DNA from 2 places in the Janthinobacterium goodfellowi genome. Region 1 is predicted to be linked to the other one. Evidence: predicted binding sites of a transcription regulator. Region 1 holds the regulator's gene; the other holds the start of a gene.
The links. Region 1 encodes FliA, which starts transcription of late flagellar genes. Its sites were predicted from a motif close to CTAAAGTTTNNNNNNNNNNNGCCGNTA; they were not measured.

Region 1 (6,849 bases):
CATTGATGAAAGAAGAACAGCGGCATCTGGTTGCCGCTGACATCGATGCAATCACGGAGCTCACGGCGCGCAAGACGGCGCTCGTCGGACAATTGAGCCAGCTGGCGGCGCAACGCCACCAGGCGCTGGCGGCAGCGGGCTTCACGGCCGCCGAAGCGGGCATGGAAGACTGGCTGGTCGGCGCCAACGAAGCCGAGGCGGCATCCCTGTGGAAAGCCCTGCTCGAGACGACACGCGAAGCGAAGGAACAGAACCGCCTGAACAGCCTGCTCGTCAACAAGCACATGGTACATACGCAAGGCGCCCTGAACGCCATGCGCCCCCCGGCCCAAAGCGGAAATTTCTACGGCCCCAGCGGCCAACCGACAACGAACACGGCCAGCCGGCGCGTCGTCATCGGCTGATTCCCCTTACTTAACAGCGATCCTCGGGCAAGGCGCAGCGGCCTTGCCAGCTCAGCCGTGCGCGGGACGGCCCGTATGCTGGCGGAACTTCGCCGCGATGGCTTGCGCCTTGGCGCTGGCGGCGGCTTGCTGCTCCGGCGTCAGTTCGTTTTGCAGCCAGTGCCAGTACTCATCCTGATACGGATTGGTAACGCCGGGCGCCAGGATGTCGTCGTACACGAGGCGCAGGGCCAGCAGGTAGCCATACGCCTGCGGCGCATCTTTGTGCACCACGTCGCCATCGCGCAGATACGCCATCATCAGGGTCGACACGCTGGTCAGTTCCGCCTCGTCCGCCTGCGCCGTCAGCTGGGCGATGGCTTGCCGCTTCCATGCCTGCACCAGCGGGTCGTCGGGACGGTTGCGCAGCGCGCTGCGGTCGCCGAACGGGCCTTCCGACAGGAACAGCGTGGCCGCGCCCGGCACGCCCGCCTTCGCGGCGGTGGCCAGGTAGTCCAGGCGGTCCTCGCGCTGGCGCTGCGTCAGGCCCGCGCACAGCTGCCGCTGGGCGGCTTTTTCTTCCGCCGTCATCTCGCGGCCCAGCTCGAATTCCAGCCCCGGCAACCGGCCTTCCTTCTCAAAAGAAATACAGTCATCGAGCAGATTGTAGGCCGCATACGCGTCTTCCGGCTTGCCGCTGGCACCCAGGCGTTCGAGCCGCTGCGCGAGCGTCACGACAACGGGCGCGGCACCGGCGGCCGGGGCGGCATCGATAGCCAAGTACGATGCCAGGCTGCGTCCCGGCGGCGCGCCGGCGGCAGCGGCGCCCGCTTGCGGCGTGCCGCCGTCGGGCGCGGGCCAGTACACGAGCGCCAGCACTGCCGCGATGGCAGCGGCGATGGCGATGGCGATACCGGTCAGTTTGCTGTTCATAGGAGGTGGCACATAAGAGGAAATGCACGTTACCACAGGCGCACGGCAGCGGGCCGCACGCCTCCGCACGCTCAGCCGCCGGCCTTTTTCGCCTGGTGGCCCAGCTTGACCAGCGCGGCCAGGATGGCCTCCACATGGTCGCCCTGCACTTCGATCACGCCATCCTTGACGGTGCCGCCCGAGCCGCACTGCGTGCGCAGCTGCTTGCCCAGCAGGGCCAGGGCGATGGCGTCCAGCGGCAAGCCTTTCACCACGGTGACGCTCTTGCCGCCGCGGCCCTTGGTCTGGCGCGACACGCGCACCACGCCGTCGCCCGCCGGCACCGCCTTCGATTGCGCCTTGCATGCGCATTGCGCCAGCGGCTGGCGGCAGGCGGGACACATGCGGCCCGTTTCGGTGGAGTAGACGAGACCGCCCTGGGAACTGCTTTTCATGATGAGGTGATAAAAAGAGAGAAGGCACGATTGTACCAAGCGGGAGCGCGATCCAGCTCGCTCCCGCCCCATCCGGCGGCGCGCCGGCTAACGTTTAACGCAAGGTGACGAACACGGGATTCGAATAGAACCACAGGCTGCGGTAATTGCGGTCGTTGATGTCGTTAAAACGCTGGGTACTGTCCGTCGTGCCCGTGCGCTGGTCGGCCAGCGGCTCGCCGCCCTGCGTCAGGCCCGCGACATCGGTACCCAAGTTGGTACCCCGCAGGCGGAAATACTGGCTCTTCGTTGCCGTCGTTTCATAGCTCACGCTGGCGTAGCCGTCGGCCCCGACTTTCCAGTCCGCGCTGGTGAAGCGCTTGAGCACGCGCGTGCTGGCATTGCCGGCAACGCTGTAGGCCGGCGTGCCCGCCGCCGCCTTCGCGCCCACATCGCCGACGATGAGGTCGACATGGTCGACCACGGGCTTGACGTTGGCGGCCACGCCGCTGTCGACGGGCTTTTCGTAGTTGTTTTTGGCCGGGCTCCTGAAGCGGATGGTGATCGTGACTTTCTCGCCGCTGGCCACTTTCAGCTCGCCGCCCATCTCCTTGCGGTCGTCCTTGCTGGCGAGGTTGAAATCGAGCGCATTGATCAGGTCGCCGTAAGTCGAGAACATCTTGCCCGAACGCAAGCCGGCCAGCAAGTCCTTCGCCAGCGGGACACCCTGCGCGCCGTTGAACACATAGTTCTTCGCATACTCGCCGGGGAAATAGCCGCTGCTGTTGCCGCCGACGATCTTGAAGTGGGTATCCGAATCGGTCAGGTTCCAGATGCGGCGCCCCTCGCCCAGCAGCGCATCCCATGGCCCGCCCAGCTTGGCCACCACGTAGTCGACGCCGCCATACACGCGCAGCAGCGCATTGTCGTCCGTGTAGGCGGCCGTGTAGCCGCCCCGGTCCGGTTCCATCTGGTTGCCGACCATGCCTTCGATGGCGAACATGATGTTCGGCGCGGCATCATTGAAGGCACGCAAGTCGGCGATGCTGTAGCTGCCCTTGTTGCGCGACGGGTGGTTGATGACGGCGTAGCTGGTTTCCGGGTAATTCTGTTTCAGCCAGTTGATCGCTTGCAGCGCATCGGCAGCCGTCTTGTTGTAGCGGGTGTCGCCGTATTTCGCTTTCCATGCCGCGACGTCGGCGGCGTCGAACATGGCCGCGTCGCGCGTGGTAAACAGGTATTCGAACTCCTTCATGCCGCGCGTGCTGGCGACCAGTTTGTCCGCCCCTTCGAACAGGCCGACGCCGATGTGATCATGGGTCGGCATGTCCCACTCGAAGCCCGAGAAAATCAGCTTATCGGCATAGCTGCCGCCCGCCTGCAGGGCCTGCACGCGCGGGATTTCATAACGCTCGGCGCCGATGGACATGGGAACCGGCACCGGCAGTGGTGCGCCCAGTGCATCGCGCGTGGAGACGCGCAAATGGTTCGACAGCGCCATCCAGTCGAGGCCATACGTGGTAAAGGCCTTGGCCAGCACCTTGTCCAAGGTCTGGCTGACGTCGGCGTCGGCCGATTGGGTGGTATGGGTGTGCAGGTCGCCGGCGATCCAGCGGCCGGCGGGGAGCGGCGGCACGCTGCCGGCCGGGTCGCTATCGCCGCCGCAGGCGGCGACACTCAACACGATGGCGATGGCCGAAGCAAGCAATGTTCTGGAAGAAGGCATGGGATGACCTGGAAGCTGAAAGAAGGGCGACAGCCTAGCATTCCAGTATGACCAGCAAATGACATGGTCCAGGCCCCGCCGGCCCGAAAAGCCCGTCCTAGTTGGCCGGCGGCGCCGTCGGCACTTCCGTCACCGTCTCGGGGATGCCGGACAAGATCGTCACGGCGACCCGGCGGTTGCGCGCCCGTCCTTCCGGCGTGGCGTTGGGTGCCACGGGGATGTTGTCGGCGTGGCCCACGGCCGTCAGGCGCGACGCCTTGACGCCGCTGGCGATGAACAGGCGCACCACGGCGCTGGCGCGCGCGGCAGACAATTCCCAGTTCGAGGCGAAGTTCGAATTGCTGATCGGCTGCACGTCCGTATGCCCTTCCACCTGCACGTCGTGCGTGTCGTCCTTGAGCAGCACGGCGACGGCGCGCAGGGCCTGGTCCGATTCCGCCGTCAGGCGCGCCGCGCCCGGGTCGAACAGCACGCTGGCATTGATTTCCACGCTCACGCCGCGGCTCGTCTGCGTCACGCGGACCTTGCCTTCCTTGACCAGCGGCGCCAGCGTGGACGTGAGGTCCTGCGCCAGGCGCGTCATGTGTTCGCGCTCGCGGCGGATGGCTTCCGTGCGGCGTTTCAGGGCGGGGTTCGGCAGCGGGATCGCTTGCGGCGCTTCCATGATGATGGGCGGCGCGCCCTTTTCCAGGCTGAAGGCCTGGCCGATGGCGCTCTGGAAGACGCGGTATTTGCCTTCATTGACTTGCGAGATCGCATACATGACGACGAAAAACGCGAACAGCAAAGTGATGAAGTCGGCGTACGAGATCAGCCAGCGGTCCTGGTTGTCCGGTTCCTCGTCATACTTCCTGCGCGCGCGCCGCATCATGGTCAGTGCTCGCTCAGTGCTCGTGAAGCAGGCTGGAGACGCGCTCTTCGATGATGCGCGTGTGGTCGCCCGTGGCGATGTCGTACAGCACGGCGGCCGTGATTTCATACTGCACCACGCGGCGCGAGACGATGGCCTTGAGTTTATTGGCCACCGGCAGGAACAGCAGATTGGCCAGGCCCACGCCATAAATCGTCGAGACGAAGGCCACGGCGATGCCGCTGCCCAGTTTGCTCGGGTCGGTGAGGTTTTCCATCACGTGGATCAGGCCCAGCACGGCACCGAGGATGCCGATGGTGGGCGAATAGCCGGCCGCCGATTCCCACACCTTGACGGCCTGGCGCTCGGCCATTTCGTAGGCGGAGATTTCCACGTCGAGCAGCTGGCGCAGCTTGTCGGGCGCGATGCCGTCGACGATCATGCGCAAGCCCTTGGCGTTGAAGCGATCAGCCGTGTTTTCCATCAGCCGCTCGAGCGCCAGCGGGCCGTCGCGGCGCGCCGTCAGGCTCCACTGCCCGATGTCGCGCGCCAGCGCGGCGCGCGTGTCGGCCGGCGGCAGGAAGACCCAGCGCAGCATTTCCAGGCCGCGCACGAAGGTGCGCAGCCGCGTCTGCAGCAGCACGGCGCCGAAGGTGCCGATGATGACGATGGCAAAGGCGGCCGGCTGCAGAAGGGAGGCCATCTTGCCGCCTTCCAGTGCCTGGCCGACCAGCAGGCCCGCCAGCGCCAGCGCCAGCCCGATTACGCTGGACCAGTCCACGCCTGCTCCCTCAAGGTTGCGCGCAGGCGCGCGACGGCCTGGGTATGCAGCTGCGAGACGCGCGATTCGGATACGCCCATCACCGCGCCGATCTCCTTCAGGTTCAGCTCTTCTTCGTAATACAGGCCCATGAGTATTTTCTCGCGTGGCGGCAGCGCGTCGATGGCATCGATCACGGATTGCCGGAAATCGGTATCGAGCAGGGAACGCAAGGGGTCGCTGTCCTCGTCCACGCAGTGGCGGTCGAGGAAGCTGTCATTGCCGTCCGGGTCATGAAAGTCTTCGTAGTACACCAGTTGGTGGCCGCCGCCGTCGCCCAGCATTTCCTGGTAGTCGGCCAGCGACATTTTCAGCAGCTTCGCCACTTCCGACTCCGTCGGCGGATGGCCGAGGCGCTGCTGCAAGGTGCTCATCGCCTCTTCGATCTTGCGCATGTTCTGGCGCATGCTGCGCGGCAGCCAGTCGCTGGTGCGCAATTCGTCGAGCATGGCGCCGCGGATGCGCAGCACGGCATACGTCTCGAACTGCGCGCCATGCGTCTCTTCATAGCGGGTAATGGCATCGAGCAGGCCGATCATGCCGGCCTGGATCAGGTCATCGACCTCGACCGAAGGCGGCAATTTCGCCTTCATATGGTGCGCCAGACGCTTCACCAGCGGAATGTGCTCCGTCAGCAAATAGTCCTTGTTCGATTTCCCTTTGACCGTGTACATAGGCTGCTTATTGTTTTCTCGTCTTATCTGGTGCTACGGTTGGTGTCAGGCGCTGAACTGGTGCGGGCTCCCCGTCTGGTACAAGGTGCCGCCAAGCACCGGCGCCGCCGAACGGGCCAGCCGCTCGGCCAGTCCGCGAAACGCCACCGAGGCGCCCGCCAGCGGAAACGCATCGACCACGCTGCGGCCCAGCCGCGCCGCGCGGTGCAGATATTCATCGGCAGGCACCGAACCCATCGAGGTCAGCTTCACGGCCAGGTAGCGGCTCGCCGCCTGTGCCATATTATCGTATACCACTTTTGCCTCGGATTCGGAAGCGCCGGTGACGAGAATGCCGAACGGACGGCGTCCCAGTTCCTGGCTCAGGCGCTTGATCAGGCAGTACGCCGCCTTGATCGAAGTGGCGCTGGTCGACACTTGCACCACGATATCCGACGAAGCCATCAGCGGCACGGGGAAGCAATCGCCCTCGTCGGCCACGACGCCGTCGACCAGCACGATGCCGCTCTGGCGCGCCAGCACCTCGAAAGTCTTGCCCAGGCGGCGCAATTCATCCTCGCCCGCATAGTCCATGCTGTCCATCAGGTGGTTGCGCGCGCCCAGGCTGGCCACGCCGAAGCCTTGCGGCACCTGGTGGATGACCTGATTCAAGCCGCACTGCTGGCGCGCCACGTCGCGCAGGCTGGCGCCGTGCGCCAGTCCCAGCCGTGCAGCCACGCCGTCGCTGCCGCCGCTGGCGTCGAGCAGCAGCACGTCATTGCCGCCATAGGCGAGCGAAGCGCCCAGGTTGACCAGCATGGCGCCCTTGTCGTCCTGCGGCGTGGCCGAGAGGAACGTCATGACGCGCGGCTGCGGGCCGGCCAGCATGCGGCGCAAGCCTTCGGCCTGGTCGAAATCGAAATTAGCCAAGGTGCACCCCGCGCGCTTCATTATTGCGGGCGGCCGCCTGCGCCATCAGCAGCGGCAGTTCGGCATCGGAAAACTGCGTCGCCGCCGAGTCGCGCTTGAGCTTGAAGGCGCGGTCGATCAGGTAGCCGCGGTCGGCCAGGT
Region 2 (6,849 bases), on a different contig from region 1:
CCGTGAACCAGAAAACCGGTAAAGTGTTCGTGTCGTCGAACCGCGACGCCGTGATCGACAAGCAGACCTACGCCCTGGCCCTCGACGGCAGCACGGCCGACAAGCCGCAGCGCGTGACGAAAGCGGATGGCTGGCACGACACGACGTTCTCGCGCAATGGCGAAGTCTTCGTCGACACGTATTCCGACCCGGCCACGCCGCCGCAAGTGAGCATCCGCCGCCCGGACGGCGCCATGGTGGGCTGGCTGGAAGAAAATGCGCTCAACGCCAGCCATCCCTACTTCAAGTACAAGGCCGACCACCTGCCGACGGAGTACGGCACCCTGAAGGCCAACGATGGCCAGACCTTGCACTACTCGCTGGTGAAACCGTCGAACTTCGACGCGGGCAAGCGCTATCCCGTCTACCTGTCGACGTACGGCGGCCCGCACTCGCAGCACGTGGCGCGCCGCTGGGGCAACAACTTCGACCAGTACATGGCGCAGCAGGGTTTTGTCGTCTTCCGCCTCGATAACCGGGGCTCGTCGCGCCGCGAGCGCGCCTTCACGGACGCCATCTATCACAACCTGGGCGCGGCCGAAGTGGCCGACCAGCTGGTGGGCATAGCCTGGCTGGGCAAGCAAAGCTTCGTCGATCCTAAACGCATCGGCGTGTTCGGCTGGAGCTACGGCGGTTTCATGACCCTGCGTTTGCTGTCGGCGGCATCGGACAAGATCGCCATGGGCGTGTCGGTGGCGCCCGTGACCGACTGGTCGCTGTACGACACCCATTACACGGAGCAATTCCTCGGCATGCCGAAGGAAAACGTGGACGGCTACAAGGCCAGCACCGTGTTCGCCCACCTCGACGGCCTGAAGTCGCCGCTGCTGCTGGTGCATGGCATGGCCGACGACAACGTCTTGTTCAGCAACAGCACGCGACTGATCGACGCGCTGGTCAACCGCGGCGTGCAGTTCGACCTGATGACATATCCGGGCGCCAAGCACGGCATCTCGTCGCGCGCGGGCCAGCGCCACGTGTACAAGAAAATCGAGCTGTTCTTCAAGCAAAACCTGGGCGTAGCGAAGTAAAGCGCGCCCACAAATAAAAACCGCCGCCTGTCTCGCGACAGGCGGCGGTTTTTTTATTGAGCGTACGTCAGCTTAAGGTTTGCGCGTAACGGTCTCGACCGCATCCTTGACGTCGCCGACCTTCTTCTGCACTTTGCCTTCGACCTGGTTTGCCAGGCCCTTGGCTTGCTGTTCTTCGCTGCCGACGACTTTGCCAGCGGCTTCCTGGATTTTACCGCCGACTTCCTTCAGTTTACCTTCGACTTGATCTTTGTTCATGATGGATCCTCACTGTAGTTGGTACATCTGTTGTCCAGCCCCAAAGGACCGGTACTGCGGCTCACACGCTGTTGCAACTGCTTGCTGCGTGTCGATGTATCCATAGTACGCCCGAGGCCGCAAAAACTATGTACGGTTCCTAACACATGCCCAAATTCATACAAAATGCATCCATCAGGCTGGCTTGCGCCACACGGTGGCCAGCCACGGCTGCTGTTCGCGCGGCAAGCCCGGTGGACGGTAGTACTGCTCGACGAGGGTAAAACCGGCCGCCTGCACGTACGCGGCCCAGCTCGCTTCGTCGTGGTAGCTGCCGTAGCGCGCGCCATTCCAGCCTTCCTGGTTCTGCCCGCGCGGATTCGAGCTGAACAGCACGCCGCCCGGTTTCAGGCACGCGTACAAAGCGCGCAGCACGCCGGGCAAGGCGGCGCTGGGCACGTGGAACAACACGGCATTGGCGAACACGCCGTCGAAGTGCGCAGCCGGCAGGTCGAGGTCGACGAAATCCTGCTGCCACACGGTGCAGCCGCTGTAGGCGCGCGCCATCTCGACGAAACGGGGGCAGCCATCGACGCCCGTCGCGTGGTGGCCCAGGGCCGTGAACGCCTTCAGGTCGCGGCCGGGGCCGCAGCCCAGGTCGAGGATGGCCAGCGGCGCCGGCTTGCCGATGGCGTTCAGCAGCGCGCCGATATTCTGGCTGACGTCGTGGTCGCGCGTGCCTTCGAAAAACTGCTCGGCGCTGGCGTCGTAATGGGCCAGGGTGCGGCCCGTGATGGCGTGGATGGGATCTTGCGGGGTTGGCTTCATGGCGCTCCAATCTGTAATCACGCCATTTTACGGTGCCGGCGCGCTGCGCGTCCGGCACCGTCAATGACTACCAGACGCGCACGCGCTGTTCCGGTGCCAGGTACAGCTGCTGCCCCGGCTGGACGTCGAAGGCCGGATACCAGGCGTCGAGGTTGCGCACGGTGGCGGCGCGGTATTGCGCCGGCGCATGGCCATCCGTGAGGATTTGCTGGCGCGCCGCCGCTTCGCGCGCCTTGCTGCGCCAGCTGACGCCATAGCCGATGAAGAATTCGCGGTCCGCCGCGGGCTGCGCCGGCTTGCCCTGCTGCGACAGGGTGAACGCGTCATGCGCGGCCGCCACGCCGGCCAGGTCGGCCAGGTTTTCGCTCAGGGTCAGCTGGCCATTCACGGCCAGGTCGGGGAACGGTTTGTAGGCCGCGAACTGTTCCACCAATTGCTTGGATGCCGCCTGGAAATGCGCCAGGTCGGCCGGCGTCCACCAGTCGCGCAGCTTGCCCTGGGCGTCGAACTGGGCGCCCTGGTCGTCGAAGCTATGGCTGATCTCATGGCCGATGGTGGCGCCGATGCCGCCATAGTTGGCCGCATCGGATGCTTGCGGGTCAAAGAATGGCGGCTGCAGGATGGCGGCGGGAAAATTGAGCGCATTTTGCAGCGGCAGGTTGACGGCGTTGACCAGCTGCGCCGGCATGGCCCAGGCCTTGCGGTCGGGCGACTGACCCAGCTTGGCCAGTTCCTGCCGGTAATGAAACTGTTCCGCCCGCTGCACATTGCCCAGCGCATCGCCGCGCACCACGCGCAAGCCCGCATAGTTTTCCCAGCGTTCCGGGTAGCCCACGCCCACATACAGGGTCTTGAGTTTTTCCTGCGCCTGCGCCTTGGTGGCCGGCGCCATCCAGTCCAGCTTGTCGATGCGGCGCGAGAAGGCGGCGACGATATTCGTCACCATGTCTTGCACGCGGGCTTTCGATTCAGGCGGGAAATAGCGTTCCACGTACAGCTTGCCGACGGCGTCGCTGAGGGCCGCATTCGTCGCGGCCAGCGCCCGCTTGCTGCGCAGCGACTGCTGCGGCGTACCGCTCAGGACGCTGCCATAGAAGGCGAAGCGCTGGTCGGCGGCCGCCTTCGGCAAGATGGTGCTGAAATGGTTGATCGCGTGGAAGGCGAGGAAATCTTTCCAGGTGGTCAGCGGCACGCTTGCCACCAGGGCGGCGCTGCCCGTCATGGCCGTCGGATGCCAGACGATGAAATCCGTCTGCTGGCCCAGCCCTGCCGCCTGGAAGAACACTTTCCAGTCGAGCCCCGGCGCCTTGCTGGCGAAGTCGGCGGCGCGCCAGGCGTTGTTGCCCTTGGCCACATCGGCCGAATCCTCGCGGCTGGCGTGACTGGCGGCAATTTGCTGTTCCAGCGCAAACACGCGCGCGGCGCGGGCCGGCGCATCGCGGTAGCCGGCCTGCTGGAGCATGGCGGCGATATGCGCCTGGTAGCCCGCGCGCAAGCCCTGCATGCGCGCGCTGTCGCTCTGATAGAACGCGCGGTCGGGCAAGCCCAGTCCGCCCTGCAGCAGGTAGGCCACATTGCGCGTGGTGTCGTTCAAGTCTTGCGCCACCCACAGGCCGAACAGGTTTTCCGTATAAAAATTGGTGGAATTGAGCGGATCGACGTCGGCGCGCAGGCTCTCGCCCAGCGCGCGGGCCAGCCCCGCCCGGTCGCGTATGCCATCGATCTTCTTGAGCAGCGGCTTGATCGGCGCCCAGCCTTTCGCTTCGATAGCCGCTTCATCCATCCAGGAGCGGTAAAAATCGCTGACCTGGCGCGCCGATGCATCGGCCTGTGGCGCCGCCGCCAGACCTTCGACAAGGCCGATGATGCGCTCGTTGGTGGCGTTGGCGAGGATGGCGAACGAGCCCCAGCTGCTGCGGTCGGCGGGAATCTCCGTGCTGCGCAGCCAGTCGCCATTCACGTAATCGTAGAAGTCGTCGCCGGGCAAGGCCTTCGCGGCAGCGGGGACGCCGGCGCTGGCGGCCGCTTGCTGGCCATGCGCCTGGGCAGGCAAACCGGTCAGCGAGACGCCGGCCAGGGCGAGGATGATGGCAGCCTGGACTGGCGTCCGGGACCAGGAAAAACGCAAACCGTGCATGGCGATCCTTTCGATGTAATAGCCAAAATCATACCCTGAAAACCCTGCCTTTTTAGGTGAAAAACCGTCCCCTAACTTTTTTGCATGCGGACAAAAAAATCGGCATATAGTTGCACGAGTGCACGCCGTACCGCGCGAACGCCAAGGAGATTGCCATGCAACTGGAAGCGCTGTTCCAGCATCCCCACGCCCTGCCTGCCGCCCCGAAGATCGTCGATGAACTGGTGCGCAGTTTCGACAACCCCGCCATCGCCACCGAAGACATCGCGCGCCAGCTGGGAGCGGACCCGGCCTTGAGCGCCAAGCTGCTGCGGCTGGCCAACTCGGCCTATTACCACGTCTCGCGCAGCATCGGCACGGTGGAAGACGCCGTGCTGATGCTCGGTTTTGTGACCGTGCGCACGCTCGTCATCAGCTCGGCCCTGGTCAGCGGTTTCAAGGCCGTGCCGGGCCTGCATTTGCCGCAATTCTGGCGCTACAGTCTGCACAGCGCCGTGTCGGCCCGCTGGATCGCGAAGCAGACGGGCGACAACCAGGACCTGGCATTCACCATCGGCATGATGCATGCGATCGGGCAACTGGTGATCCACGCCGCCATGCCCGAGCAAGCCATGCAGCTCGACAAGATTGCCCCGCCGCTCGACGCGCGCCGGCTCGACGCGGAACGGGTATCGCTGGGCTACGATTATGCGCAGGTGGGCGCCGAACTGGCGCGCCGCTGGAAGTTTCCGCCCGCCTTTGCCGAGGCCATCGCCGCCTTTCCCGATCCGCTGGCCAAGCCACCGTTGAACCGCCTGGCCGCCATCATCCACCTGGCCGCCTGGCGCGCGCGCATCGAGGAAAATACCTTGAGCAATGAAGAAATCATCGCCTGCTATCCCAACGAGGTGGCCGAAGCGCTCGGCTTGCCGCCGTCCGTGCTGGTCGACAGGATGCCGCCGCCGGCCGAACTGAGTGCCGGACTGGAAGAACTCGTCAAATAATTCCACCGCTGCCGACAGCGCCACCCCGGCATCCATGGGGGTTTGCGGACGATGCCGACGGCCAGCCAGAAAACGCCCAAATTATTTTCACTTTTTTTTCAAAAACACCCTCAAGTTCCCGTTGGACCCGCCGTTAATCTAGACAAGCGGTAATCCATTCACTAGTTACGGGTGTGCTCATGACCTCCAACGACGTTCTCTCGATGTATGAAAATATTGCAGGAATGACCAATAAAATGGTCGTGGCCGCACGTTCGAGCGACTGGAATGACTTGGATGCCCTGGAAAACCAGTGCGCCAGCGCCGCCAGCGCAACCATGGCGGGCAAGGTACCTGCCCTGGCCGGCGCCTCGCGCCTGCGCAAGATCGACTTGCTCAAGCAAATCCTGGCCAATGACCGCGAAATCCGCGCCATCACGGAACCATGGATGACGCAGCTGTCGAACGCCATGCCAGGTTCGCGCGCCCGCATGTAAGAAGCTTGCCGCGCCAGAAACGACAAAAGCACCCGCGGGTGCTTTTTTTACGTCTATCACCCTGACATCGAGCGCGCCATCTGCGGCGCTCAAAAAGCAAGGTGGGGAATGTGGAAGGCGAGCCCCAGGTATCTCCTGGCGTCGCCTCGCTGCCGGTTGCATCCGGCGTTCGCGAGCACATCGTCGGCATCGCAAACCGCTTCCAGACCCAGGCGTTTATGCAACGCTACACCTGGTTTACCGCGCCACACTATCGTTGGTGACTGCGCCAGGCTGGGGCTGTTTTGTCGTAGAGCAAGTCCACTGAATTAATCATATCACCATCTTTAAAAAATAGGCAACGTGATTGGCAAGCGTTTCCATGTATTTTTTTAATATCTTTTTTTATATCAAATTATAGAGCGGCCTTGCAACAGCATTAACGCGAGAACGGCTCCGCTTCCGGCGCGGCCGCTTCCTCCTCCACCGCCTCCGTCAGCACGGGCACATCCTTCTTCCTGCGGCCGAACGGCTTGCGCAGCAAGACCCAGTATTTCGACGGCGCACCCGGCTCCGCCGCTTGCCTGCGCTTGCGTACGGCATACACGATGAACGCCGTCAGCAGCAGGAAAGCCAGCGTGCCGATGCCGAGCCACAGCAAGCCGCTGCCGCCCGATTTCTTTTCCTTGTCGGCTGCCGGCGCCGCATGCAGGGGTTTGGGCTTGGCATGGGGCGCTTCCGCCACGGCTGGCGCGGCAGCGGGCGGCACGGCGGCGGCGGGCAAGGCCAGCGCCTGTTGCAAGACGCCGATCTTGCCTTCCAGCTCGCCGAGCTTTTCATTCAGGGCCGTATTTTTCTCGTCCAGCGCCATGCACGCTGCCGCCTGCCCCGCATCCGCCTGCGGCGCACAGGCGGCCACGGGCGCCGCGGCGCGGCGCGGCAGCGCCGGGGCGGCCAGTTTGGGTGCGGCGGGCGGCGGCACGAACACGCGCGCCGGACGCACGAGGCCCTCGGCCCGCGCGCGGGCCGCCAGCGCGGCGGCGTCGGGCGACGGCGCGACGGATACGGCGCGTGGCAACGGCACAGGCGTGGAGACAGGCGCGGGCACCGGAATAGCTGGCCTGGCTGGCGCACTGACG

Region 2: the regulator FliA is predicted to act here: its motif matches at 5,365-5,391, upstream of ACQ4WQ_RS17545 (flagellar protein FliT).

The regions. Positions count from the first base shown of each region.
Region 1 is NZ_JBNYXN010000001.1:386,006-392,854, reverse strand. Features, by position in the region: gene ACQ4WQ_RS01770 (flagella synthesis protein FlgN) at 1-404, shown strand, start outside; gene ACQ4WQ_RS01765 (hypothetical protein) at 456-1,316, opposite strand; gene ACQ4WQ_RS01760 (translation initiation factor Sui1) at 1,388-1,750, opposite strand; gene ACQ4WQ_RS01755 (CehA/McbA family metallohydrolase domain-containing protein) at 1,845-3,455, opposite strand; gene motD (flagellar motor protein MotD) at 3,553-4,323, opposite strand; gene ACQ4WQ_RS01745 (flagellar motor protein) at 4,340-5,086, opposite strand; gene ACQ4WQ_RS01740 (RNA polymerase sigma factor FliA) at 5,068-5,799, opposite strand; gene ACQ4WQ_RS01735 (MinD/ParA family ATP-binding protein) at 5,845-6,708, opposite strand; gene flhF (flagellar biosynthesis GTPase FlhF) at 6,701-6,849, opposite strand, start outside.
Region 2 is NZ_JBNYXN010000004.1:356,056-362,904, reverse strand. Features, by position in the region: gene ACQ4WQ_RS17570 (S9 family peptidase) at 1-1,070, shown strand, start outside; gene ACQ4WQ_RS17565 (CsbD family protein) at 1,143-1,328, opposite strand; gene ACQ4WQ_RS17560 (class I SAM-dependent methyltransferase) at 1,503-2,135, opposite strand; gene ACQ4WQ_RS17555 (M13 family metallopeptidase) at 2,203-4,272, opposite strand; gene ACQ4WQ_RS17550 (HDOD domain-containing protein) at 4,428-5,255, shown strand; gene ACQ4WQ_RS17545 (flagellar protein FliT) at 5,435-5,731, shown strand; gene ACQ4WQ_RS17540 (type IV pilus assembly protein FimV) at 6,150-6,849, opposite strand, start outside.